2 regions of the Roseobacter sp. EG26 genome follow, and region 2 is predicted to be linked to the other one. Evidence: riboswitches for the same ligand, from Rfam matches in the RefSeq annotation. Region 2 holds a riboswitch; the other holds the start of a gene.

Region 1 (12,072 bases), on a different contig from region 2:
AGCTTCTACGCGGAGAGCAAAAAAGTGCGGAACGATCGGATCAAACAGGCGTTGGGTGTTCAACTGCTTTATCCGACCTACCGGGTTGGGCTGAACGCTTTGCTGCAAGAGGAACTGCAAGATCGGGACGTTTCGGACATATGATGACTGGCCGCTGACCCATTTGCTGGATGCGGTGGATAACGCCGCGACGGATGAGAAGGTGGCGGTGCAGGAAATCGTGTCTGAGATCGGGGACCGCACCACTACGCCAGTCATTCTGGTGGTCGCACTTTTTCTTGTCTCACCTCTTTCCGGTGTGCCCGGTATTCCGACAATCTGTGCCGCGATCATCGTCATGCTCGCGCTTCAGGCGCTGATGGGGTACCAGCTTTGGTTGCCCGAGAAGGTCATGGCGATGCAGATATCAAGATCTGCATTAGAACGCGCCGTGCAATGGTTGCGCGGGCCTGCCAGCTGGATTGACCGAAACTCCCACCCCAGGCTCCAGTACCTGACCCGCGGCCCCATGCGTATGCTGATCCTTGTGCAATGCGCGGTCATTCCGCTGGGCTGGCCCGCGTTGGAACTGGTGCCCGGGGTCACATCGCTGGCGGCTGCGACAATCGGGCTCTTCGCATTTGGCCTTTTTGCCCGTGATGGATACTTCGTCATTGCTGGCTATATCGGCATGGTTGCCGTGCCAATGGGGGCGGTATTGCTGGTGAGTGCAGCGATGGGGTGAAGCTCAGGCCCGCGCTTCACCGATCTGAGCCACTCCCAGAACGTCGAGGACCTTGCTCTCAATATCCGAAGCGTTCAGTTTGGCGACGGCGTACATATCCGCCGGGCTGGCCTGATCAATGAAGATGTCCGGCAGCACCATGGAGCGATACTTCAGACCGGTGTCAAAGACACCTTCTTCGGCAAGCAACTGCGCCACATGGCTGCCGAAACCGCCCACCGCGCCTTCTTCGATGGTGATCAGCGCTTCATGTTCTGCGGCCAGATTCAGGATCAACTCCCGGTCGAGCGGTTTGGCAAAACGGGCGTCTGCGACGGTCGGTGTGATCCCTCGCGTCCTCAGGGTTTCTGCTGCCTTCTCGACTTCCGCCAGACGGGTGCCAAAAGACAAGAGTGCAACGCGTGCGCCCGCAGCGATGATCCGCCCCTTGCCAATCTCAAGTGGTGTGCCGCGCTCTGGCATCTCCACGCCCTGACCTTCACCGCGGGGAAAGCGGAAGGCGATGGGTCCGTCATCATAGGCGGCGGCGGTCGCCACCATATGTTTCAACTCCGCCTCATCGGCGGCGGCCATCACCACAAAACCCGGCAGATTGGCGAGGTAGGCGACGTCAAAGGCACCGGCATGGGTGGCCCCGTCCGCCCCGACCAATCCGGCACGGTCAATGGCAAAGCGCACAGGCAGGCGTTGAATGGCCACGTCATGCACCACCTGATCGTACCCGCGCTGCAAGAAGGTCGAATAAAGCGCGCAGAAGGGCTTCATGCCGCCCGCCGCCAGCCCGGCAGAAAAAGTCACGCCGTGCTGCTCCGCGATACCCACATCAAAGCATCGGCTGGGATATCTTTCGGCAAAAAGGTTCAGGCCGGTGCCATCGGGCATGGCAGCCGTGATGGCACAAATCCTGTCATCCTCGGCGGCTTCCTGTAGCAGGCTGTCGGCAAAAACGCGCGTGTAGCTTGGCGCGTTGGAGGGAGCTTTTTTCTGCTCGCCTGTAATCACGTCGAATTTGGCGGTCGCATGCCCCTTGTCACGCGCGGTTTCGGCAGGCTCGTAGCCTTTGCCTTTCTTAGTCAATACATGGATCAGGATGGGGCCGGTCGCCCGCGCCTTCACAGTGCGCAACACCGGCAGCAGCTGATCCATATCGTGCCCATCAATGGGGCCTAGGTAGGAAAACCCCAGTTGTTCAAAGAGCGTGCCCCCAACGGCCATGCCTTTGAGGATATCCTTGGCACGTTTGGCCCCTTCTCTGAAGGGTTCGGGCAACAGGCTCACCGCCCCCTTGGCGGCAGCCTTAAAGTCCTGAAAGGGTTCTTCGGCATAAAGTCGGCTGAGGTAGGTGGACATCGCCCCCACCGGCGGCGCGATGGACATTTCATTATCGTTCAGAATGACAATCAGCCGTTTTTTCAGATGGCCCGCGTTGTTCATTGCTTCATAGGCCATGCCAGCGCTCATCGACCCATCACCGATCACGGCGATCGCATCACCCAGACCTTCGGGCACAACGCCTCCCAAGTCGCGGGCAACAGCAAAGCCCAGAGCGGCAGAAATCGAGGTGGAGCTATGTGCCGCCCCAAAAGGATCGTAGGGAGATTCCTTGCGCTTGGTAAAACCGCTGAGCCCATCCTTCATGCGCAGCGTACGGATGCGGTCGCGCCGCTCGGTCAGGATTTTGTGCGGATAACATTGGTGGCCGACATCCCAGATGATCTTGTCGCGTGGCGTGTCAAAGACAGCATGCAGCGCAACGGTCAGTTCCACCACACCCAGGCCTGCTCCCAGATGCCCGCCGGTGACGGATACCGCCGAGACAGTTTCCGACCGCAATTCACGGGCCAGTTGTGTCAACTGCCGATCCGACAGTTGTTTCATGTCAGCCGGTCGATTGATCGTGTCCAGCAAGGGTGTGTCCGGTCTGTCTGACGTCATAGCAAAGCTCTCAATGCGCGCGCGTAACAACGAAACGCGCAGCCTCTTTTAGTGTGTTGGCATCATTTCCGTAACCCGCCAGGCTGTCGCAGGCTTGGTCAATCAGGTCAGCGGCCCTTTGACGTGCGGTATCCAGCCCCAGGAGCGAAACAAAGGTGGCTTTGCCGGCGCTGGCGTCTTTGCCCACCGCCTTGCCCACGGTTGCACTGTCTCCGGTGACATCCAGCACGTCATCTGCGATCTGAAACGCCAACCCCAGCGCGCGTGCATAGGATTGCAGAGGGGTTGTATCGGCCTCAGCCATTGCGGCACCAGCCGTCGCTGACCATTCGATCAAGGCACCGGTCTTGCCCTGCTGGAGTGTCGTGATCTCGGCCAGTGTCAGAGGCTCTGCCGCTGTTTCCGCCGCAATGTCCAATGCCTGGCCCAAGACCATACCCTGCACACCGCTGGCGCGCGCCAGACGCAACACCAGATCTGCGCGCACCGACGGTTTGGCGCTGGTCTCGGCGCGGCTCACCAGTTCAAAGGCGAGGGTTTGAAGTGCATCCCCTGCCAGAACGGCCGTGGCTTCATCCCATTTCTTATGCACAGTCGGACGCCCCCGTCGCATGTCATCATCGTCCATGCACGGCAGATCATCATGCACCAGCGAATAGGCGTGCAACGCTTCAATGGCGGTGGCAGGCCAAATGGCATGGGTCGCGTCAATGCCATGCAGGCGGGCGCTTTCCAGTACCAGAAAACCACGCAACCGCTTACCGCCATGGGTCGCATGGGCCATGGCGTCCACCACAGGCACATCGTCCAGGGCTGCCAGAACAAGGTCGAAATGCTTTTGGATGGCCTGAGCAGACGCGCTCAGACGGTCGGCAAACATGCTCAGAGCCCTTCGACCGGTGTCGTGCCTGCCGCGTTTCCGTCACCATCCAGTGTGATGGCGGCAACCTTTTCCTCAGCTTCCTTGAGCTTGGTTTCACAGCGGGCTTTCAACGCAGCGCCGCGTTCGTAAAGGGCGATGCTCTCATCCAGGGCCACATCGCCACGTTCGAGCTGGCCCAGAACCTTTTCCAGCTCGGCCATCGCTTGTTCGAAACTCATTTCACCTACGGGCGTGTCCGTCATTGCCGCTTTCCTGTTCCAAAGTCGTTGCAGACCATAGCGCCCAAGTGCGGGCGTTGCCAGTCCGTCCGGTCAACAATGTCGGGTTATTCGGGTGCCAGCATGTATCCGGCACCCCGCACGGTTTGCAGATAGCGCGGTTGCTTGGGGTCTTCCTCGATCTTGCGCCGCAGCCGGGTAATCTGAACATCTACGGCGCGTTCCTGCGCTTGTCCGCGATCGCGCCCCAGTTCCTCGACCAGTTTGGCGCGGCTGATCGGTTCGTTGCAACTGGCAGAGAAGATTTTCATCAACTGCATCTCTGTGGCGGTCAGCCGCACAAGGTCTTCGCCCTGCCACATCTCGCCACGCTCCATATCGTAGCGAATGGCCCCAAGCGACAGCACCTTGGGCGCAATCTGATCGGCGGGCGCTTCGGGCATCCGGCGCAGGATTGCATTGATGCGCAACAACAGCTCCTTTGGCTCGAAGGGCTTGGCGAGGTAATCGTCCGCACCCGCTTCCAATCCTTCGATCCGATTGCCGGTTTCACCTTTTGCCGTCAGCAACAGGATCGGCACGGCGCGGGATTCTCGCAGAGACTTCGTCAGGGTCAGCCCGTCTTCGCCCGGCATCATCACATCCAGAACGATCAGATCAAAATCCAGACCGGACAGAATGCGCCGCGCGTGTTCCGCGTCGCGTGCTGCCGTGACCAGAAACCCGTTCCGCATCAGAAACTTTTGCAGCAATGTCCGAATGCGCTCATCATCATCTACAATCAGCAGATGGGCGTCCATATCACTCATGTGCCGCTGTCCCTCAGCCGCGTGTACGCAAAACGCATTTCCCGGTCCATCATCGCCTCCAACACCGTTCGAAACCCTGCGACGGCTTCGGGTCCGGCATCTCTGAATGCCATCCGCATCCGCGCGCGTTGGGCGTCTGACAGCTTCTGCTCCAACGCCTGACCATCCTCGGTCAGAAACAGATGCCTTTCGCGTTTATCCACTTTACCGACCTTGCTTTCAACCAGTCCATCTTCGATGAGCGTACGAAGGACGCGGTTGAGCGACTGTTTGGTCACGCCGAGTATATTGAGCAAGTTATTGACCGTCGTGCCCGGCGCACGGTTGATGAAGTGCACGGCGCGATGATGCGCACGACCATAGGCCAGATCGCTGAGGATACGGTCTGGATCAGCCGTAAATCCGCGGTAGGCAAAAAACATTGCCTCAATACCCTGCCGTAGCTGCTCGTCGGTCAAAAACAGAAGGTTTTCACCGCTTTGGGCTGTTGTTGATCGCCCGTCTGCCATCGGTTTGCCTCAAAATACAATAATCAACTTGAGCCAGTATATGTCAGTGTTGTTGACATTCCAAGAGTGAACGGCTATCGAATCGCATCTTTTGCGCAATATTATGTCCGTATCGGACGTATCTGGCGCAATAAATGCAAATCTGGCGGCGAACCTAGGGAAGGAAAGACGATGGCAGGCGCTTACAATGACCGCGACGGCAAGATCTGGATGAATGGCCAAATGATCGAATGGCGCGAGGCCAATGTCCATATTCTGACGCATGCAATGCACTATGCTTCGTCCGTCTTTGAGGGTGAGCGCGCCTACAACGGCAAGATTTTCAAGAGTCGGGAACATTCCGAACGCCTGATCCGATCAGCACAGATGATAGATTTCGAAATCCCCTACACGGTGGACGAGATCGAAGCCGCAAAGGTCGAAGTTCTGGCCGCAAGTGGGCTGCAGGACGCCTATGTCCGCGCCATCGCATGGCGCGGAGCTGGTGAAGACATGGGGGTAGCCTCTGCGCGTAACCCTGTGCAACTGGCGATCGCTGCCTGGGAATGGGGTGCATATTACGGGGATGCCAAGATGAAGGGCGCCAAGCTCGACATCTCCAAATGGAAGCGCCCCAGCCCCGAGACGATCCCCAGCCACGCCAAGGCCGCCGGTCTTTACATGATCTGCACCATGTCAAAACACGCGGCGGAGGCGAAAGGGTGCTCTGATGCGATGATGTTCGACTATCGCGGTTATGTTGCCGAAGCCACGGGGGCGAATATTTTCTTCGTCAAGGACGGTGAGGTTCACACGCCGGACCCCGACTGTTTCCTCAATGGGATCACCCGCCAGACCGTTGTGGGCATGCTAAAGGATCGTCAGATCAAGGTGCACGAGCGGCACATCATGCCCGAAGAATTGGAAGGGTTCGAGCAATGCTGGCTGACGGGTACTGCTGCAGAAGTCACCCCTGTCGGGCAAATCGGCGATTATAACTTCGAGGTGGGCAGCATCACCCGCGAAATCGCCCAAAGCTACGAAAAGCTTGTACGCGCCTGAAAGTTCATTGGCGGGTGGCAATGCCGCCCGCCGAAGTCCTTGATCGGGGTCAGAAATCGACGCCGCGTTGCGCTTTGATGCCTGCTTTGTAAGGGTGCTTCACCTCGGTCATTTCGGTGACCAGATCGGCAAATTCCATCAGTTCAGGTTTTGCATTGCGACCAGTCAGGATGACGCCGGTGCGCTTGTCACGGCCTTTCAGGCTCTCGATGACCTGTGCCACGTCGAGATAGTCGTAGCGCAGCGCGATGTTGATCTCGTCCAGCACGATCAGGTCATAATCCCCGCTCTCCATCATCTGGACAGCCTTGCCAAATGCGGCCTGGGCCGCGGCAATATCGCGCTCCCTGTCTTGCGTATCCCAGGTGAACCCTTCGCCCATCGTATGCCAGGTCACATCGCCCAACTGGTCGAAAAACCGCCGTTCTCCGGTAATCCACTTGCCTTTGATAAACTGGACAACGCCCACTTTCTGCTTCCATCCAAGCGCGCGGATGACCACACCAAAAGCGCTGGAAGACTTTCCCTTGCCGTTGCCAGTATGTACCAGCACCAGCCCCTTTTCCGGGTCCTGTAACTCGGCAACCTTTGCGCGGTGCTTGGCCTGCACTTCTTTCATCTTTTCCTTGTGGGTCTCTGGGTCGCTCATTTCCTGATCCTCTGGTTAGGGGGCACCTGAAGGTGGCATATTGGGCTTGGATTTGCTGCGGTCCAGCCCCAATTGACGTTCTCGCCAAATGATCAGCACGCCGCCTGCGATGACAAGGGTGGCACCGAGGATGATCGGGCCGGTGGGGACTTCGCTAAACGCCACATAGCCTATGATGCTGGCAAAGATCATCGAGGCATAGTCAAAAGGTGCCAGCATGGAAGCGCCGCCAAAACGATAGGACGACGTGACCATGATTTGCGCAACCCCGCCCACGAGCCCTGCGGTCACCAGCCAAATAAATACCGATCTGTCGGGCCAGACCCAGACAAAGGACGGGTGATCGACAACCCACCCGATGGGCGCGGAGAGCAAGGCAAGGCAAGTTGCCGTGGCAGAGAAGTAAAAGACAATCGCTGCCGTGTGGTCGGTCTTGACCAGCCGTCTGACGTGGATTTGCACGAGGGCCCGCAAGATCGAGGCCACCAGAACCATGATGGCCCCTAGCGTCGCGGCTTGTGACAGATCATCGGATCCGACACTCAGGCGCGGTGCCATGACGATCATGACGCCCACAAGACCAAGCGCAACCGCAGAGAGGCGAAATATCCGGACCTTCTCGCCCAGCAGTACCGCCGCGAAAAGCACCGTGAACATGGGCGATGCATATCCGATTGCGGTGACTTCAGGTAACGGCAGAAGACCAAGCCCGGCGAAGGTCAGGCCCATGGCGGTGGTCCCGAAAACCCCGCGCCAGACGTGGCCCATGAGGTTGGAAGGGATCAATCCTTCGCGGAGCTGACCGCGCTGCCAGAGCCATAAGGCAATAATGGGCATGGCGCACAAGGACCGGAAAAACACCGCCTCACCGGGCGGTACTTCGCCTGAAACACTTTTGATGATGGCCGCCATCACCATGAACAGAAAAACCGCGCAGAGCTTTAAAGCAATAGCGCGGCCGGGGCGATTTTGAGTGAGGTCTTGGGCCATGGGCCTCTCTTGCGCCCGTGGTGGTGAAAGATCAAGCGCGCAAGGGATGCCACGCTTGATCCTCCTTTATTCTCAGTTCAGGGCTGCGACGCCAAGCGGAACCGAGAATTTCAGGCACCAGATGTAGATTTCATTGTAGTCATCTACATTTACGGAAGCAGGCACGGTGTAGACCTGTTTGCCGTTCAGATTTTGCAGCACGCCCAGATCTGCTTCTGGTGCATAGCTGCCATCCTTACCGAAGGCCACGCGGGGGTCAGGCGCGCCATCCAGCGAGAATTTTTCGTCCAGAATCACCGTTGCGGTACCATCGGCGTTTTTCACGACCGTTACACCGCCGGTTGTAATGTGGTCGCTTTTACCGATGAAACTGCCGGAAGTTTCAGCAGCGGCACCAAAGGTTGCAAGGACAGTAAGGCCGAGAGCAAGGAACGCGTTGAGGATGATTTTCATGGAACCAGTCTTTCTATTTTCAGGCTGTTGCGGTTTGTGATAGCGGCAAGTTAGGATTTGGAACCACTTAGTACAATACACGTTTGCGTGAATTGTGTAACGATTGGTTCCGAACTATATTGATGCTGGCGCACAGGAGTAAGAAATGGCACGGCCTCGAGAGTTCAAGACAGATGACGCGATCAAAAAGGCCGCCAATGTCTTTTGGGAAAAAGGCTATCTGGAAGCGTCACTGCCTGACTTGCTCGATGGCATGGGGTTGACGCGCGGCAGCCTCTACAAGGCCTTCAAGGATAAGAAAACGCTTTTTCTTCTGGTGCTTGCCCATTACGAGGAGGAAGCTGTCGGTGCGGCCAAAGCCTGTCTCACGGATAGCTCTGTGCCGGATGGTCGTGATAGAATTCTCAGCCTTTTCGCCGCTCTTTGCGCGGCAGTGGCAGCAGGCGATACGCGCGGGTGTTTGTTATGCTCTGCGGCCGCGGGCTATGAAATGTCTGATCCGGATATCGCAGCAGCGGTCGAAAAGGGCATGAGTGGCATTCGCGAAGGTTTGGAAGCGGCTTTGAACGATTCTCCCCTGCACGCAGAAATGCCGGACGTCGAGCGTCGCGCCATCGCCAATGTCCTGTTGACCCAATACATCGGGCTGCGCGTGCTGGCCCGCTCCCGCATGCCGCTGGGCATCGTCGAGCAAAGCGTCGACAGCATCAGACGCCTGTTGGAGATGGACGGCGCCTAACCAATGTGCCCGCGATTTTCGCCGATCTGACCGCGATGCAGCAACATATGATCGAGCAGAACACAGGCCATCATCGCTTCGCCAACCGGGACAGCGCGGATACCCACACAAGGATCATGCCGACCCTTGGTGATGATCTCGGTCTCTTCGCCCGACTTGGTGATCGTGCGGCGCGTGGTCAGAATGCTGGATGTTGGTTTGACCGCAAAGCGCACGACAATGTCCTGACCTGTGCTGATACCACCCAGAATACCGCCCGCGTGGTTGGAGCTATATTCAGGCCCATCCGGACCCATTGTGATCTCATCGGCGTTCAGCTCACCGGTGAGCATCGCGGCGGACATGCCTTCACCAATCTCGACGCCCTTGACCGCATTGATGCTCATCATTGCCGCTGCCAGATCCGTGTCTAGCTTACCATAGACCGGCGCGCCCAGCCCGGCGGGCACACCGCGTGCCACAACCTCTATGATCGCGCCGACGGAACTGCCTGACTTGCGCAGCTTGTCCAGATAGTCGGCCCAATCCGCGGCGGCCTGCGCATCCGGGACCCAAAAGGGGTTCTGGTCGATCTGGTTCCAGTCAAATCGCGCCCGGTCGATCTGATGCGGACCCATCTGGGTCATGTACCCCTTGATCTCAATCTTTGGAGCCATCGCCGCAATTGCTGCGCGCGCAAGACCCCCAGCCGCAACCCGCGCTGCCGTTTCGCGCGCGCTGGAGCGCCCACCACCGCGATAGTCACGCACCCCGTATTTCTGAAAATAGGTGATGTCTGCATGGCCCGGGCGGAACTTGTCCTTGATGTCACCGTAATCTTTGGATCGCTGGTCGGTGTTCTCGATCAACAATTGCACCGGCGTGCCTGTGGTCTGACCCTCAAATACGCCGGACAGGATTTTGACCTCATCCGCTTCACGCCGCTGCGTGGTGTATTTGTTCTGGCCGGGTTTGCGTTTGTCCATCCACTGCTGGATCATCGCCTCATCAATGGCGATACCCGGCGGGCATCCATCCACGGTCGCCCCCAGCGCAGGTCCGTGACTTTCACCCCATGTGGTAACGCGGAATAGGTGGCCAAAGCTGTTGATCGACATGAAACGCTCCTTTGATCCCGGTGCTTAGCGGGGCAGGCGGGTCGCCTCAAGAGCTTATCGCTTGCCAATCCCGCGCAACCGCACTACCTGTCGCCTTACCTCGGGGGGCCTTTCCGGCTGAGATGTGCATATGCGCGGACCCGTAGAACCTGAACCGGTTAAGACCGGCGGAGGGAAGGTGAGCTGATCATCCTCTTTCGCCGTTCGACGCATTTGAAAGGACTGATCATGCGAAGAACTCTTCTTGTCACCAGCCTGTTGCTGGCCACTCAAGCCGGGGCCGACACCCCGGTGCTGACCGTTTATGCGGGTGATTATTTCACCTCCGAATGGGGTCCCGGCCCCAAGATCGAAGCCGGGTTCGAGCAAACCTGCAACTGCGATCTGCAATTTGCCACCGGCGATCTGCTGCCGCGACTGTTGCTCGAAGGAGAGCGCACCAAGGCCGACGTTGTCATCGGCCTGACCTCCGACGTCACGGCAAAGGCCCGCGCGACGGGGTTGTTTGCGCCACATGGTCAGGACAACGGCGCTCTGACATTGCCGATCGAATGGACGGATAACACATTCCTGCCTTTCAACTACGGCCACACGGCGTTCATCTACAATGAGACAACGATGGACGCGCCGCCCGCGAGTTTCGACGCGCTTCTGGACATGTCTGATGACGTGAAACTGGTCATTCAGGACCCGCGCACGTCCATCTCCGGTCTGGCGCTGGTGCTCTGGGTTCAGGCCGTTTACGGCGAAGAAGCCGCGGATGTCTGGACAAAACTTGCCCCTAAAATCCTCACGGTGACCAAAGATTGGTCCGCCAGCTACGGCATGTTCACCGATGGGGAGGTTGACATGGTGCTGAGCTACACGACCTCGCCCGCCTATCACATGTTCGCTGAGGACGATTTCACCAAGAAGGCCGCGATCTTCCCCGAAGGTCACTATTTCATGGTCGAAACCGTCGGCAAAATCGCCCAGACCGACCAGCCGGAACTGGCCGACGCCTTCATGGCCTATGTGTTGTCGCAGGATTTCCAACAGATGATCCCGACCGCCAATTGGTCCCTGCCGTCAGCGCTGCCCAAGGACCAGTGGCCCGAAGGCTGGGCGCAACTGGCGCTGCCGGAGAAGGTCCTCTTCTATTCGGAAGAAGAAGCAGCCAGCCTGCAGGCTGAAGCGATTGAGACATGGCGCAGCGCGCTCAGCCAGTAATCGGCACCACCGGGATCGTCGCGGGTGGCTTTGTCGTCGTGGCGGTCCTGCTGTCCTTTCTGGGCATTGGATTGCGCGCCGAGGTTGGGCGCGGTATCGGACCTGCCGAATGGGCCGCGATCCGCTTTACGGTGGTGCAGGCGATCCTGTCGGCATTGATTTCTGTACTCTGCGCCATTCCCTTGGCCCGGGCGCTGGCCAGGCGACGGTTTATCGGGCGCGGTTTTCTGATCACCCTGTTGGGAGCCCCGTTCATCCTGCCTGTGATTGTCGCAGTACTCGGGCTCTTGACTGTCTTTGGCCGATCAGGCTGGGCAAATGCCGCTTTGGGCTATTTTGGGGTACCCCCGCTTTCAATTTACGGGCTGCACGGCGTGGTTCTGGCCCATGTTTTTTTCAATCTGCCACTGGCAACGCGGCTCCTGCTGCAAGGCTGGCAGAGCATCCCAGCCGAGCGGTTTCGGTTGGCCGCCCAGCTCAATTTACCGCCTCGGATGATCCGGCGCACCCTGGAATACCCATTGCTGGTGCAAATCGTGCCCGGGGCGGCAGCGCTGGTGTTCGTCATCTGTTTGACCAGTTTTGCCGTGGCCCTCACGCTGGGCGGCGGACCGCGTGCGACAACCATCGAACTGGCCATCTATCAGGCGTTCCGGTTTGATTTCGACCTCGCCCGGGCGGCATTGCTGTCGCTTATTCAGCTTTTTATTGCCGGGGGGGCTGCGTTGATCGCGCTGTGGATTATCCCGAATTTCCCGCTTGGCGCCGGTCTGGACCGCACCCTGCAACGCTGGGATGCGCGGTCGGGCCTGCAAC
Region 2 (12,072 bases):
GCCGCTTGATACTCTGCTCGACGATGTGATCCAGTCACAGATCAACCGAAAACTAATTGACCGGGCACTCAGCACGGGACGCGAGGAAATCTGGGATTTCATGCCTCGCCCTTTGGCTCAGAACACGACCTATGTGCGACGCGGCGACGCATTTCCTGAGGTTGAGCGACGCGGGTACCTCAGATCGTCGGAGTGAGAGAGATCTCCTGAAGGACCATCGCCTTGATCAGGATGATCTGAGCAAAACACAAAGAATGTGTATTCGCCAACATTAACGCTGGAAGCCACGAAGCGCTTCAGCTTCAAAGCTCTTGTGATGCAAATGCTATCTACAAACGCAATTGAGGCGCAGATACCAGATGACGACAATGTCTTTCGATCCGTGACTTCGCTGAGACATTAGCGTCTTAAACGCCGCGAATGTCTGCCGCGACAAGTCATGCGCCCAAGGCGCACGATTGGGCCGCCTGGAGTTTGTCAATCACGGCGTTTGGTGCATTACGGGTTCTTCGCGCAGGCCGCAGCATCGGTCACTTCGGGCTGATTGTGTTGAAAAACTCGAAAATTTGACAACTGCATTTTTCTGCCAGAATCCATTGCAGACACGAACTTGATGCCGTGTACCTGCAGGAGCCTCTGAGCGCCTCCGTCATCGCCGATGCCGGTCTTGTGCCGACCCCCTCGATGAATTTTCGGAGAGACGTTCTATGCGCCAGTTTTTCACCCATTCTCCCAAAAAACGGAGTTTTTCAACACAATCGGCCCGAAGCCGATCTTGGACGCGGTCCAGTATCTGCCAATTCACGGCCTCGACCTCGTCGTAACGGCCCGAGCCAGCCATTCATCGTGTCAGGTCGCGCCGCAGTGCGGCTTGACCGAGCCAGCCATTCGCTTCCGGTGCAAAATCCAGACGAGTTCGAATTCACAATGCGGACAAACCTGTCATTTACTCTTCTAGGTCCAACGCCTGTTTAGCAGGAACAGAGCCCGTTGTGCTTTTACAATTTTGGGGCGATGGTTGCCTTTGCAGCAGAAGGTCAATCGGACGTGTACGAAAATATAGAGCTAATCAAAAATGAGGTGTTTCGTCCGCGCTATGACAGTTTGGCCAAAGATTTGGAACGACTGCATGAACATGTCTCGAACCTGTATCACGCAGACCGGCTTACCTTGGAGGTTGCCAGCTCATTCGCATGTATCCCCCCTGCTGCGGCCAAGCTTGAGGACAACTATTTCGCGCAAGGGCTCTATGCTGAGATTGAAACCCAATATGCCCGGATTTCTCTTGATCCTGATGGAGAGGGCAGACCGCCAGCGATTGATCGGCTCATCGCCGAAGGCCAGGGGCAGCGGGTCATTCGCGGTTGTTGGGCCTCCATTTCTGAGGCGAGTTGGGGCTATTGGTACTGGGTTGACGAACGTAGACGCGGGTTCAGGCACGCATCCAACTGGGCCGCCAGCGCCAAGCAACAGGAAGCAGAACATCGCCGGGACATCGCACGTATTCCTGAACTCAAGGCAGGGCTTCTGGCAAAGTTAGACGTCGCGCGCGGATTGTTTGAGAAGGCCGGAGCGACCGACGGGCAATGCGCGCGATTGGCCACCATCCGCGCTGATGTTGAGGCGGAGGAACGGCAGCGGCCAGAGGGCAAACCGGACCCTCGCACCATGGATATAACAGTCTTTTGGGAGGTCATCAGCACGCCCGACGAGGCACACGAAATCGATCAAATTGAGACGGTGATCAACAGGCTCGCACGCTTCAAGCCAACTGCGATCAAGGCATTTGACGGAATCTTGCACGAGCAGAATCGCCGCGCCTTTCGCAGCGATCTCTGGGCTTTGGCATATTTGCTGCAAGGCGGGTGCTCTGATGATGCGTTCGAAGCCTTCCGAAGTTGGCTCATCCTGCAGGGCCGCACCATGTTCGAAAGTGTTCTGGAAGACCCTGATAATTTCGACGTTTCGCAATTCGGTGGTAACATCGACGGCTACATAGCACTGCAAGACATCCCTTTGAGCGCCTATCAGATGCGAACGGGCAAGCCGATGAGGCGCAAATCACTCAGCCCATTAACTCTTAACGGGACGCTTCTGGAAGAAGAGGAGTTCGCAAACGCTCTACCGCGCGTCGCAGCGGCGATCCGAGAATAGGTCGAGGTTCATGTGATAGTTTTTGTTTCAGACGGCCCAACGAATGCTCGAACCTTTTGTGTTGAGTATTGAGACGCCCAAAGAAATGGATATGCAAACAGTCATTAATGTGCAGCGTATCATCTGATTGCAACGTCAGCCACTCTCAATCAACGCAGCCCTTTGCTGCCATTTGCCCGATGCTCAGGATGCTACGGTGCGGCCCGTCAGACCGGCCATTCGCTGCAACTGCGAAATCAAGAGGTCGGCAAATTCACAGTTTGCGGACGACGCGCTCTTTCGCTGCGGCTGCAACAATGACCGCGTCGATCTATTCGATAGAAGTGCAAGCCGTCTTCAGGTTGGCAAGGAACTCAAAGAACGGACCGGGGCCATAGCTTGCTCTAGACACGCCCGCGGAGGCGACATCTTTGATCGACTTCAGTTCGCCCATCATCATGACATTTACGGGCAATCCCGCATTCGCTGTAACGTGCGAGATTATCGCGGTGTCTGTGAGACCCGGTACAAAGAAGCAGTCGGCACCCGCCTCTGCATAAGCGGCTGCACGTTCCATGGCCTCTGCCAGGTGCGCTTCGTGGCTGGCCGGGTCGGTTCCAAGGAAGAGGTCGGTTCTTGCATTCAAAACCAGCGGGATACTTTCATCAGCAGCGGCGGCTTTGATCGCGCGAATGCGCGCGGCTTGTGGGGATATCGAATGCAGCCCTTCACCCTTTACGATCCGGTCCTCGAAATTAATGCCGACCGCGCCCGCGCGGATGACTTCGCGAACATTCTCAGCAACCTCATCGGGATCGGTCGCATAGCCCCCTTCAAAGTCGACTGTCACCGGGACATTAACGCTGTCGCAGATGCGTTCGACAATTCTAAGGACGAAATCCAGCGGGATAGACTCTCCATCGTCGTAGCCATGCGCTGCCGCCATGGACCAGCTGCCCGTCGCAACGGCAGCCGCGCCTGCCTCCTGTACTGCTTTCGCTCCTCCGGCATCCCAAATGTTGTAGAGCACCAACGGATTGCCCCTTTGATGCAGTTCCGCAAAGTGCTTTGCCTTTTCAGCCTGTGACATGATGATTTCCTTTCGCCCTCTCAGGCAGATATTGTCGCTCAATTTCCAAAAGCTTTTGTTTGCGCCAAAGACCCCCTCCGTATCCGGTCAGCGAACCGTCTGCGCCAATGACGCGATGACAGGGGATGACCAGAGCGATCTGGTTCGCGCCATTCGCCCGAGCGACGGCCCGAACAGCCAAAGGACGACCGATGAGGGCAGCAATGTCGCTGTAGCTGCACGTTGTGCCTGCTGGGATTTCGCGCAACGCATCCCAGACCGCGCTGCTGAACTCCGATCCATGATAGGCCAATGGCGTCTGGAACCCCAATAATGATCCGTTGAAAAACATGGCGAGCTCATCCTTGATCTGCGCGGCGGGTTCTGTCTGCCCAATGCCAAGGCGGCCCTTCGTGAAGCTGTTCAGTCGTTCAAGCTCTTTTGGCAGGGCCTTACGGTCAATGAATTCAAGCAAGTGGAGTTGGGATTTGCTGGTGACCGAGACCATGTCGCCCAAAGGCGTTTGGACCCAATCAGCAAAGAGCATCGGGTCGGCCGACAAGTTGCCAGGCGCTTTACCAAGCAATTTCAGGAACGCCGACCGAAATGCACTGGCGGAGTCAAAACCAGCGTCAAGCTGACCGTCGATCACCGCACCACCATGGACGAGTGTCTCGAATCCATCCCTAAGTCGCCTCTGTCGAGCCATTTCCAGAAACGTCGTTCCAAACTGGCGCTTGAAACTTCTTCTGATGGTCGAAAGATCAAATCCCATCCGTTCGATATCGCTTTCCCGCCAACGATAGTCAGGTCGCTCATCCAAAGCCGCGAGCAGCGCGGCAATTGCGGGGTCAGCCAAGGCCATAGGTTCAAGAGGATGGCAACGCTTGCACGCCCGGTAGCCCGCCTCGATACATTCCCCGACAGTTCCGAAAAACGTGCAATTCTCTTGCTTGGGTTTGCGGGCCGGACAAGTCAGGCGACAAAAGACACCCGTTGACGAGACGCAGACATAAACCTGCCCGTCATAGGAGGCATTGCGGGCCAAGAGTGCTTTGTAGAGCGTATTGTGATTAGGAAGATCGAACAGCATGCTCGCATAGATAGCACAGGAAAAATCCGGTGCCGCCGAAGATCAGGCGTCTATTCAAATTATTCTGATCGACGCATATGCCGACCTTGTCGTAAAATGCTGCATTCGGAACTATGGACTCAAAACCGAAAATTATCGGACTTTGATTGATGCCGGGATGCAGCCTCATTTCCTGCCTGTTGACTGATCGTCTGGTTCGACGTGGTCACCCGGTCTCAGACCTTTTGTCTGTTCGTCCCCCATTTGCTCATCTCGGCCAGAATGGGATAGAGCGTTTCGCCGTCATGGGTGAGCGAGTACTCGACCCGCACCGGCACTTCCGCGAAGACCTCGCGGTTCACTAGGCCCACATTTTCTAATTCGCGCAGCGACCGGGTCAGCATACGGTCTGACGCCCGTGGCACGAGCCTTTGCAGCTCAGAATACCGCTTGGCTCCCATCATCAGATGAAACAGCAGAACCGGCTTCCATTTGCCGCCAATCATCGAGACGGCAAGCTCGACCGGGCAGTCACCGACACTGGTATCGAGATCAAACTCAAATGGCATATCCATCGCCTCCCATTGTCGCACTTACATGGGTGTAAGTAACGCACAATCCTGCATGTAGAACACAGATTGGTCGATTGCTACCTGTCACCCTGACACATCGAAATGAGTCGCTCAACCGACGGCCCGTACGGGTCGCATCGCAGTATAGAAAGGGGTCCCATGCTGGACACAAAAGAGATTGACCGGGTTCGCGAGAACCTCAGCACCTGGCTGGCGGCATTCAACGCCAAGGACATTGACGCGCTCTTTACGCTCTACGATCCCGAATGCATCTACGCCAATGCCGGCGCGCCCCTGATGCGCGGCGTCGACCAGATCAAGCCGTGGTACATGCAGGCCTTCGAGGCCATCGACGGCACTCTGCACCACAAGGAAGAGGCGGCGTTCATCGAAGGTGACATGGCACTGCTTCTGGGGGCTTACTATTTCGAGCCGCCCCAGGGCGTTACCCCGCCCGAGGATGCCCATCTGACCGGCCGCGTCCTGCTGGCTTATCGGCGCAATGCGGCCGGCGAGTGGAAACTGCTCTTCGACATCGACAACACGCCACCCGACGTTACGCCTGCACTCTTCGCCTGACCCCCAAACACTGATCCAAGGACCAAACACATGACCGTGACAGCCAAACGCAAAATTGCCAAGCGCCCACACCAGATTGTCGAGCGCGTGGCAGAGTTTATCAAAGAGGGTGATCTGGAGGGCGTTGTCTCGATGTTCCATCCGCAGTGCCGGGTGGCGATGGACCCTGATGGACAACCGATGGAGGGCCATGCCGGCGTGCGGGAAATTTTCCGCGATTTCGTCGCCAACCGTGTCCATCTCAAAGGCACCGTCTCCGGCGAAATGATCAATGGCGACACCGCGATCCTGCAAGGCGCATGGACCGTGGAGGACCGTGACGGCAATGCTTTGGGCGGCGGCGTCTCGACAGAGGTCGTCAAACAGATGGATCATGGCGGCTGGACCTACTTCATCGATTGCCCAATCCGCGTGCCCGCCCCGGCGCGCTAACCAACGCCCCAAAATTCGCACCGGCCTGGCCGGGTCAGCATAATTCGTGCTGATCGGAGCGGGCCCGCTTTGCCTCCATAAGATTCACGTCAGGAGCCATGACAATGAAAGCCGTCATCTACCGGAAAACAGGCCCAGCATCCGAGGTGCTGGAGATCGTCGACATCGACAAACCGCAGCCCAAACCCGGTGAGGTTCTGGTCAGGATAAGGGCCTCGGGGGTTAATCCGACGGACACAAAAACCCGGGCCGGCATCTTTCCGATCCAGGGAAAGTGGTCGCGCATCCTGCCGCATCACGATGGGGCGGGCATCATCGAAGCGGTCGGAGAAGGGGTGTCCCAGAGCCGGATCGGGCAGCGGGTGTGGCTGCACTTCGCACAATGGGGTGGCGCAGACGGCACCGCCGCAGAATACGCGGTGACCGCTGAAGTACAGGCCGTTCCTCTACCGGATAATGTCTCCTTTGAAGAAGGGGCAACTTTCGGTGTGCCCCTGTTGACGGCCTACCACGCGGTCACGATGGACGGCGCGGTAGGAGGTCGGACGATCCTCGTGCAGGGCGGCGCGGGCGCTGTTGGTGCCTACGCGATCCAGATCGCTCTGGCCAAAGGGGCCACGGTGATCGCAACGGTCAGTTCGGACGACAAGGCGCGCGCGGCCGCGCAAAACGGGGCTCACCACGTCATCAACTACAAGCGTGAGGATGTCGTCGCCCGCGTACACGAGATCACCGACGGCACCGGCGTCGATCACATCATAGAGGTCAATCTCGGGGCGAACGCGACCTCGCTGCCGCGCCTTCTGCGTAATGGGGGGTTCGTGGCGGCCTATGGCTCGGAGGCTTTCACGGGCGACTTCCCTATGGTCGAAGCGGTGGTCCAGCAGATGCGCATGGCGTTTTTCATCGTGTTCATGCTGCCCCGCAATGTTCTGGACCGTGCCATCGCGGACCTCAGCGGGATGCTCGCTGCGGGCACCATTCGCGCACGAATCCATGCCTGTTATTCTCCAGATCAAATCGCCGAGGCGCATGACGCGGTCGACACCAAATCCACCATCGGAAATGTCGTGGTCAGGTTTTAGAGCGTGCTGACTGCAACTCACGTTGGGCCCACGGTCGCGCGTGCAGGGCGCGGCGACAGGTAAATCGGTTTGACCAAGTATCGACGGGCTGGCGGATTAAAGATATCTGTTACAATTCTGTTTTTGCTTGTTTGACCCAGCGGGGATTCCTGCGTCGAGCAGCAGCGGTAACTTTCGGGTTTACTGATGTCATTGGAGCAGGCGCAGCGTCTAGTCCCTGTTTCTGACCGGCTCGGAAGGGTTGGCCCATACCGGCCGTTCGCCTACAGGTAGCCGTTCTGCGGTGCAGCCCGTCGAACCTGCCATTCGCTGCGAGCGCAAAGCGCTTGGGTGAGCGAAGGACATGCCGCGGGACGAAGCGGACCCTTCGGCTATGAAATGTAAGGTCGGCGTTGCTGTTCCCTAAGCGGCAGAGTTTGTTGTTTGACCAGCTCTCACGGCTCGTCTATCAGAACCGAACCGGGGGCGCCGCAAGGCTGAGACGTACCCTTTGAACCTGAACCAGATAATGCTGGCGGAGGGAGGTTACGTTCCGATTTTCACCGAACGTCGTCGCCTTTTCCCGCCGAGAAGGAGACGCCATGGCCCCGCAAGACCTACTCACAACACTACGTGCGCAAAACCCGTTGGTGCATTGCATCACGAATTATGTGGCGATGAACACAGCGGCCAATGTGGTCCTGGCAGCCGGGGCGTCTCCCGCGATGGTGCATGCTAAGGAAGAGATTGCCGAGTTCTCGCCCATTTGTGGCGCGGTGACGATCAATATTGGCACCGTGTCCGCCCCCTGGGCTGCCAGCATGTTGACCGCGGCGCGCACCGCCAACGACAAGAAAGTGCCTTGGGTTTTGGACCCCGTGGCGCATTTCATTTCCGGTTTCCGCAAGGGCGTTGCACAGGATCTCTTGGCGCTGCGCCCCACGATCTTGCGCGGCAACGCTTCTGAGATCATGGCGCTGGCGGGTGAGGCGGGCGCGGGCAAAGGTGTCGATAGTGGTGACAGCGTGGGTGCTGCTGAAAGCGCTGCACGCTCTATCGCCGAGGCCTACTGCGCAGTGGTTGTTGTTACCGGGCCGGTAGACTTTGTCACCGATGGCGCACGCGCGGCAAAGATCACAGGCGGGTCCGAGATCATGCCGATGGTGACCGCGTTGGGCTGCGCCCAAACAGCCCTGATGGGAGCCTATGCGGCCAGCGGGCCGGCATTCGACGCAGCACTTGCGACGACGGCGCATTTCAAGGTGGCCGGCACCAAAGCCGCGCAGCAGGCCAACGGCCCGGGCAGTTTTCAAGTGCATTTCCTCGATGCCCTCAGCGCCACACAACCCGACGAATTGTCCGGGGCAATCCAGGAATGATCGGATTGCGCCAAAAACTGCGGCTTTACCTCGTGACCGACCCGACGCTGTGTCGCGACTACGGGTTGATAAGAACGGTGCAAGACGCGGTCTCGGGCGGCGTCACCATGGTGCAGCTCCGAGCGAAAGAGGCGAGCACCGCTGAACGGGTGCAAATGGCCGTTGATCTCAAGGCTGCCCTCGCAGGGACGGGCGTGCCCCTCGTGATCAACGATGATGTGGACGCCGCCATCGAGGCCGACGTCGACGGTGCGCATATCGGGCAAGGAGACATGGCCCCCGAGAAGGCGCGCAGTTTATTGGGGCCGGGTAAAATCCTTGGACTGTCGTGTGAAACCATCGAAACGGTACAGGCGGCAGATCCCGACATCATTGATTATCTGGGTCTTGGACCGGTGTTTGGAACGGCGACCAAGGCAGATCATGAAGCCCCTATCGGCTTTGAGGGATTAGAAAGGCTGGTCGCCTTGACGTCGCTGCCGACGGTCGCGATTGGCGGGTTGAAATCGGTGCATCAAGCACAGGTCTTGGCCAGCGGCGCAAATGGTCAAGCCGTGGTGTCTGCCATCTGCGGACAACCTGATCCTAAAGCGGCGGCACAGAAATTCATGATAACGGAGGATCTCGTATGATCCCAAATGTACTCAGTATCGCCGGCTCCGACCCTTCGGGCGGCGCGGGCATTCAAGCCGACATCAAGGCCATATCGGCCAACGGCGCGTTTGCCATGGCAGCGCTGACCGCTTTGACCGCGCAGAATACGCAAGGTGTGAGTGGCATCCACCTTGTCCCGCCGGAGTTTGTGCAGGCCCAGATCAAGGCCGTCTTCGATGACATCAGCGTGGATGCCGTCAAGATCGGGATGATCGCAAACGCCGGGATCGCGCAAGCGCTCGGAGAGGCACTTGCAGGTCGTGACGTCCCCATCATCCTTGACCCTGTCATGATCGCCAAAGGTGGCGCGCCGCTTCTACAGCCCGAAGCGATTGCCGTGGTCCGGGATGAGCTGTTGCCCATGGCAACGATCCTGACGCCGAACCTTCCCGAAGCGGCCCATTTGCTGGGGCTTGATGTGGCAACGACGCGCGTCGAAATGCAAAGCCAGGGGCGCGCGCTTTGCGCATTTGGTCCGACGGCTGTGTTGATGAAGGGCGGGCATCTGAGCGACGACGATAGCCCTGATTGCCTTGTCACAGCCGATGTCGCCACGTGGTTTGAAGGCGCCCGTACGCCAACCCGTAACACGCATGGGACGGGCTGCACGTTGTCATCGGCCCTTGCTGCCCAGTTGGCAGTGACCCACGACATCCCAACGGCCGTTGCTGCTGCGAAGTCCTATGTCGCAAACGCCATTGCCCAAGCCGATCTACTCAATGTCGGTTCTGGCCACGGGCCCACCCATCATTTCGCAAGCCTATTCCGCCAATCAAAGGATGTATTCTCATGAAGTCCGTATTGCTCGCTTCGGCCCTTTCCCTTGTTGCTGCCCCGCTTTGGGCACAGGATCAGATGACACTTTTGCTGGATTGGTTCGTCAATCCTGACCACGGGCCGGTCATCATTGCTCAGGAAAAGGGCTATTTTGCCGATGTCGATCTGGAGGTCGAGGTCATTGCGCCTGCGGACCCATCTGATCCGCCAAAGCTGGTCGCGGCGGGAAAAGCCGGTTTGGCGATCTCGTATCAGCCACAACTGCATCTGCAAATCCACGAAGGCTTGCCGTTGCAGCGTGTTGGCACGCTTGTCGCGACGCCGCTCAACTGCCTTTTGGCGCTTGCCGATGGACCAATTGCATCTCCCGCCGATCTAAAGGGGGGCAAGGTTGGTTTCTCTGTGGGGGGCGTTGAAGAAGCGATGTTGGGTCATGTCCTCAAAACCCACGGGCTGACGCTTGATGATGTGGAACTGATCAACGTGAACTGGTCGCTTTTGCCTTCGCTGATGTCAGGTCAGGTGGATGCTGTGACCGGGGCATTCCGAAACTTTGAACTCAATCAAATGGATATCAAAGGCGTGCCGGGCCGGTGCTTCTATGTCGAAGAAGAAGGGCTGCCGCCGTATGATGAACTGATCTACGTCGCCAATCCTGACACAATGGACACAGACATGATCCGCCGCTTTCTGGCCGCCACAGAGAACGCCACGCAATACATCATCAATCACCCGCAAGACTCATGGGAGATTTTCTCGGGAACCGCGCCTGAGCTTCAGGACGAGTTGAACAAGCGCGCTTGGGCCGACACGTTGCCCCGCTTTGCTTTGCGCCCAACGGCGATGCATGTCGGACGGTATGCCGCGTTTGAAGCCTTCCTGCACGAGGCTGGTCTCATTCCCGCGCTGAACCCTGTTTCCAAAATCGCCATCGATGTTACCGCACAATGAATGATCACTCCTATGGGACCAGCTTCGCGCGATGGCGTGATGGCAGTTCCGAAGCGTGGCACTCCTACACGCATCACCCTTTCGTAAAAGGCCTCAGCGATGGCACTTTGCCGCGCGCCGCCTTCCTGCACTATCTGATCCAGGACTATGTGTTTCTGATCCACTTCGCCCGCGCGTGGTCTCTTGCCGTGGTCAAATCGGAAACGCTGGAGGAAATGAAGGTCTGCGCCGGTACCGTCGATGCGTTGGTCAACCATGAAATGGCCCTGCACATCAAAACCTGCGCTGCCGAAGGGATCGACGAAGCCAGCCTGTTTTCCGCGCGCGAAGAGTTCGAAAACCTTGCCTATACGCGCTATGTGATGGACGCTGGTCTTCAGGGAGATTTTCTGGATGTGATGGCAGCACTTGCGCCGTGCTGCTTTGGCTATGGCGAGATCGGGCTGCGCTTGGAGAGATTTGCGGTGCAAGACACGCCCTACGACGATTGGATCCAAACCTATGCGGGCGATGAATACCAAGACGTGATGCGGGCCGTCGGCACAATGATCGACGGTGCCGTCGCGCGGCGACTAGGAAACGATCCAACCAATAGCCCGCGGTGGTCTCAGCTTCAAAATCGGTTCACGACGGCCACTCGGCTAGAAGCCGCGTTCTGGGACATGGGACTACGTGGCGCGTGACAGAGGTCCCTGCTATCCACGTGTCTGGTCACTATGACATCGCGGACAGGCGACTCTTTGCACCGATTGATCTTGCACTGCCTGCGGGGCAATGGGTCTGTCTCCTGGGGCGATCCGGCGTTGGCAAGTCAACCCTGCTGCGATTGATAGCCGGGCTTGATGGCGGCGGGACATTTACCGGCCAAATCACCGCATCAGACAGTCAACCGCTTGCCGGGCGGATCAGCTTTATGGCGCAATCTGATCTGCTGTTGCCTTGGCTGACGGTGCTTGAAAATACGGTTCTGGGCGCACGCCTTCGGGAGAGTAAACCCGATCTGGCATGTGCCGAAGCCCTGCTTGATCGTGTCGGTCTGTCCGCCAGTCGTGACAAGAAACCTGCTGATTTATCCGGCGGAATGCCCCACGCGCGGCGCTGGCCCGCACTTTGATGGAAGATCGGCCTGTAGCGCTTTTGGACGAGCCCTTCTCGGCACTTGATGCCAGCACGCGCGCCGATATGCAGGACCTGTCCGCACAGATGCTCAAAGGAAAAACAGTTCTGATGGTCACCCATGATCCGACCGAGGCCGTGCGGCTTGGTCATCAGATTGTGGTCCTGACCCCAGAAGGCACCGAGTTGTGGCAGCCACCACAAACACCCCCGGTTCGGGACCAGTACGTGCCCGAGACAACCGCCTGTCAGGCGGCACTGCTGTCCCATCTCA

Evidence for each region. Region 2 has a riboswitch for thiamine pyrophosphate ahead of thiM (hydroxyethylthiazole kinase). Riboswitches for the same ligand answer to the same signal wherever they lie in the genome.
Region 1: it holds a riboswitch for thiamine pyrophosphate, as region 2 does, so the genes downstream of both, ACOTTU_RS22275 (thiamine ABC transporter substrate-binding protein) here and thiM (hydroxyethylthiazole kinase) in region 2, are expected to answer to the same signal.

Annotation. Positions count from the first base shown of each region.
Region 1 is NZ_JBNBLH010000015.1:40,623-52,694, forward strand. It holds gene ACOTTU_RS22210 (SDR family oxidoreductase) at 1-144, shown strand, start outside; gene ACOTTU_RS22215 (exopolysaccharide biosynthesis protein) at 164-724, shown strand; gene dxs (1-deoxy-D-xylulose-5-phosphate synthase) at 728-2,659, opposite strand; gene ACOTTU_RS22225 (polyprenyl synthetase family protein) at 2,670-3,539, opposite strand; gene ACOTTU_RS22230 (exodeoxyribonuclease VII small subunit) at 3,542-3,784, opposite strand; gene ACOTTU_RS22235 (response regulator) at 3,868-4,569, opposite strand; gene ACOTTU_RS22240 (MarR family winged helix-turn-helix transcriptional regulator) at 4,566-5,078, opposite strand; gene ACOTTU_RS22245 (branched-chain amino acid aminotransferase) at 5,250-6,119, shown strand; gene cobO (cob(I)yrinic acid a,c-diamide adenosyltransferase) at 6,169-6,768, opposite strand; gene ACOTTU_RS22255 (DMT family transporter) at 6,784-7,758, opposite strand; gene ACOTTU_RS22260 (DM13 domain-containing protein) at 7,831-8,211, opposite strand; gene ACOTTU_RS22265 (TetR/AcrR family transcriptional regulator) at 8,357-8,950, shown strand; gene aroC (chorismate synthase) at 8,947-10,047, opposite strand; TPP riboswitch at 10,139-10,240, shown strand; gene ACOTTU_RS22275 (thiamine ABC transporter substrate-binding protein) at 10,276-11,256, shown strand; gene ACOTTU_RS22280 (thiamine/thiamine pyrophosphate ABC transporter permease ThiP) at 11,232-12,072, shown strand, end outside.
Region 2 is NZ_JBNBLH010000016.1:7,277-19,348, reverse strand. It holds gene betC (choline-sulfatase) at 1-196, shown strand, start outside; gene ACOTTU_RS22470 (DUF4240 domain-containing protein) at 1,117-2,154, shown strand; gene ACOTTU_RS22465 (isocitrate lyase/PEP mutase family protein) at 2,465-3,223, opposite strand; gene ACOTTU_RS22460 (bifunctional transcriptional activator/DNA repair enzyme AdaA) at 3,210-4,295, opposite strand; gene ACOTTU_RS22455 (winged helix-turn-helix transcriptional regulator) at 4,511-4,843, opposite strand; gene ACOTTU_RS22450 (YybH family protein) at 5,006-5,425, shown strand; gene ACOTTU_RS22445 (YybH family protein) at 5,456-5,857, shown strand; gene ACOTTU_RS22440 (NADPH:quinone reductase) at 5,962-6,942, shown strand; TPP riboswitch at 7,394-7,482, shown strand; gene thiM (hydroxyethylthiazole kinase) at 7,524-8,300, shown strand; gene thiE (thiamine phosphate synthase) at 8,297-8,932, shown strand; gene thiD (bifunctional hydroxymethylpyrimidine kinase/phosphomethylpyrimidine kinase) at 8,929-9,747, shown strand; gene ACOTTU_RS22420 (ABC transporter substrate-binding protein) at 9,744-10,682, shown strand; gene tenA (thiaminase II) at 10,679-11,365, shown strand; gene ACOTTU_RS22410 (ATP-binding cassette domain-containing protein) at 11,362-11,796, shown strand; gene ACOTTU_RS22405 (hypothetical protein) at 11,796-12,072, shown strand, end outside.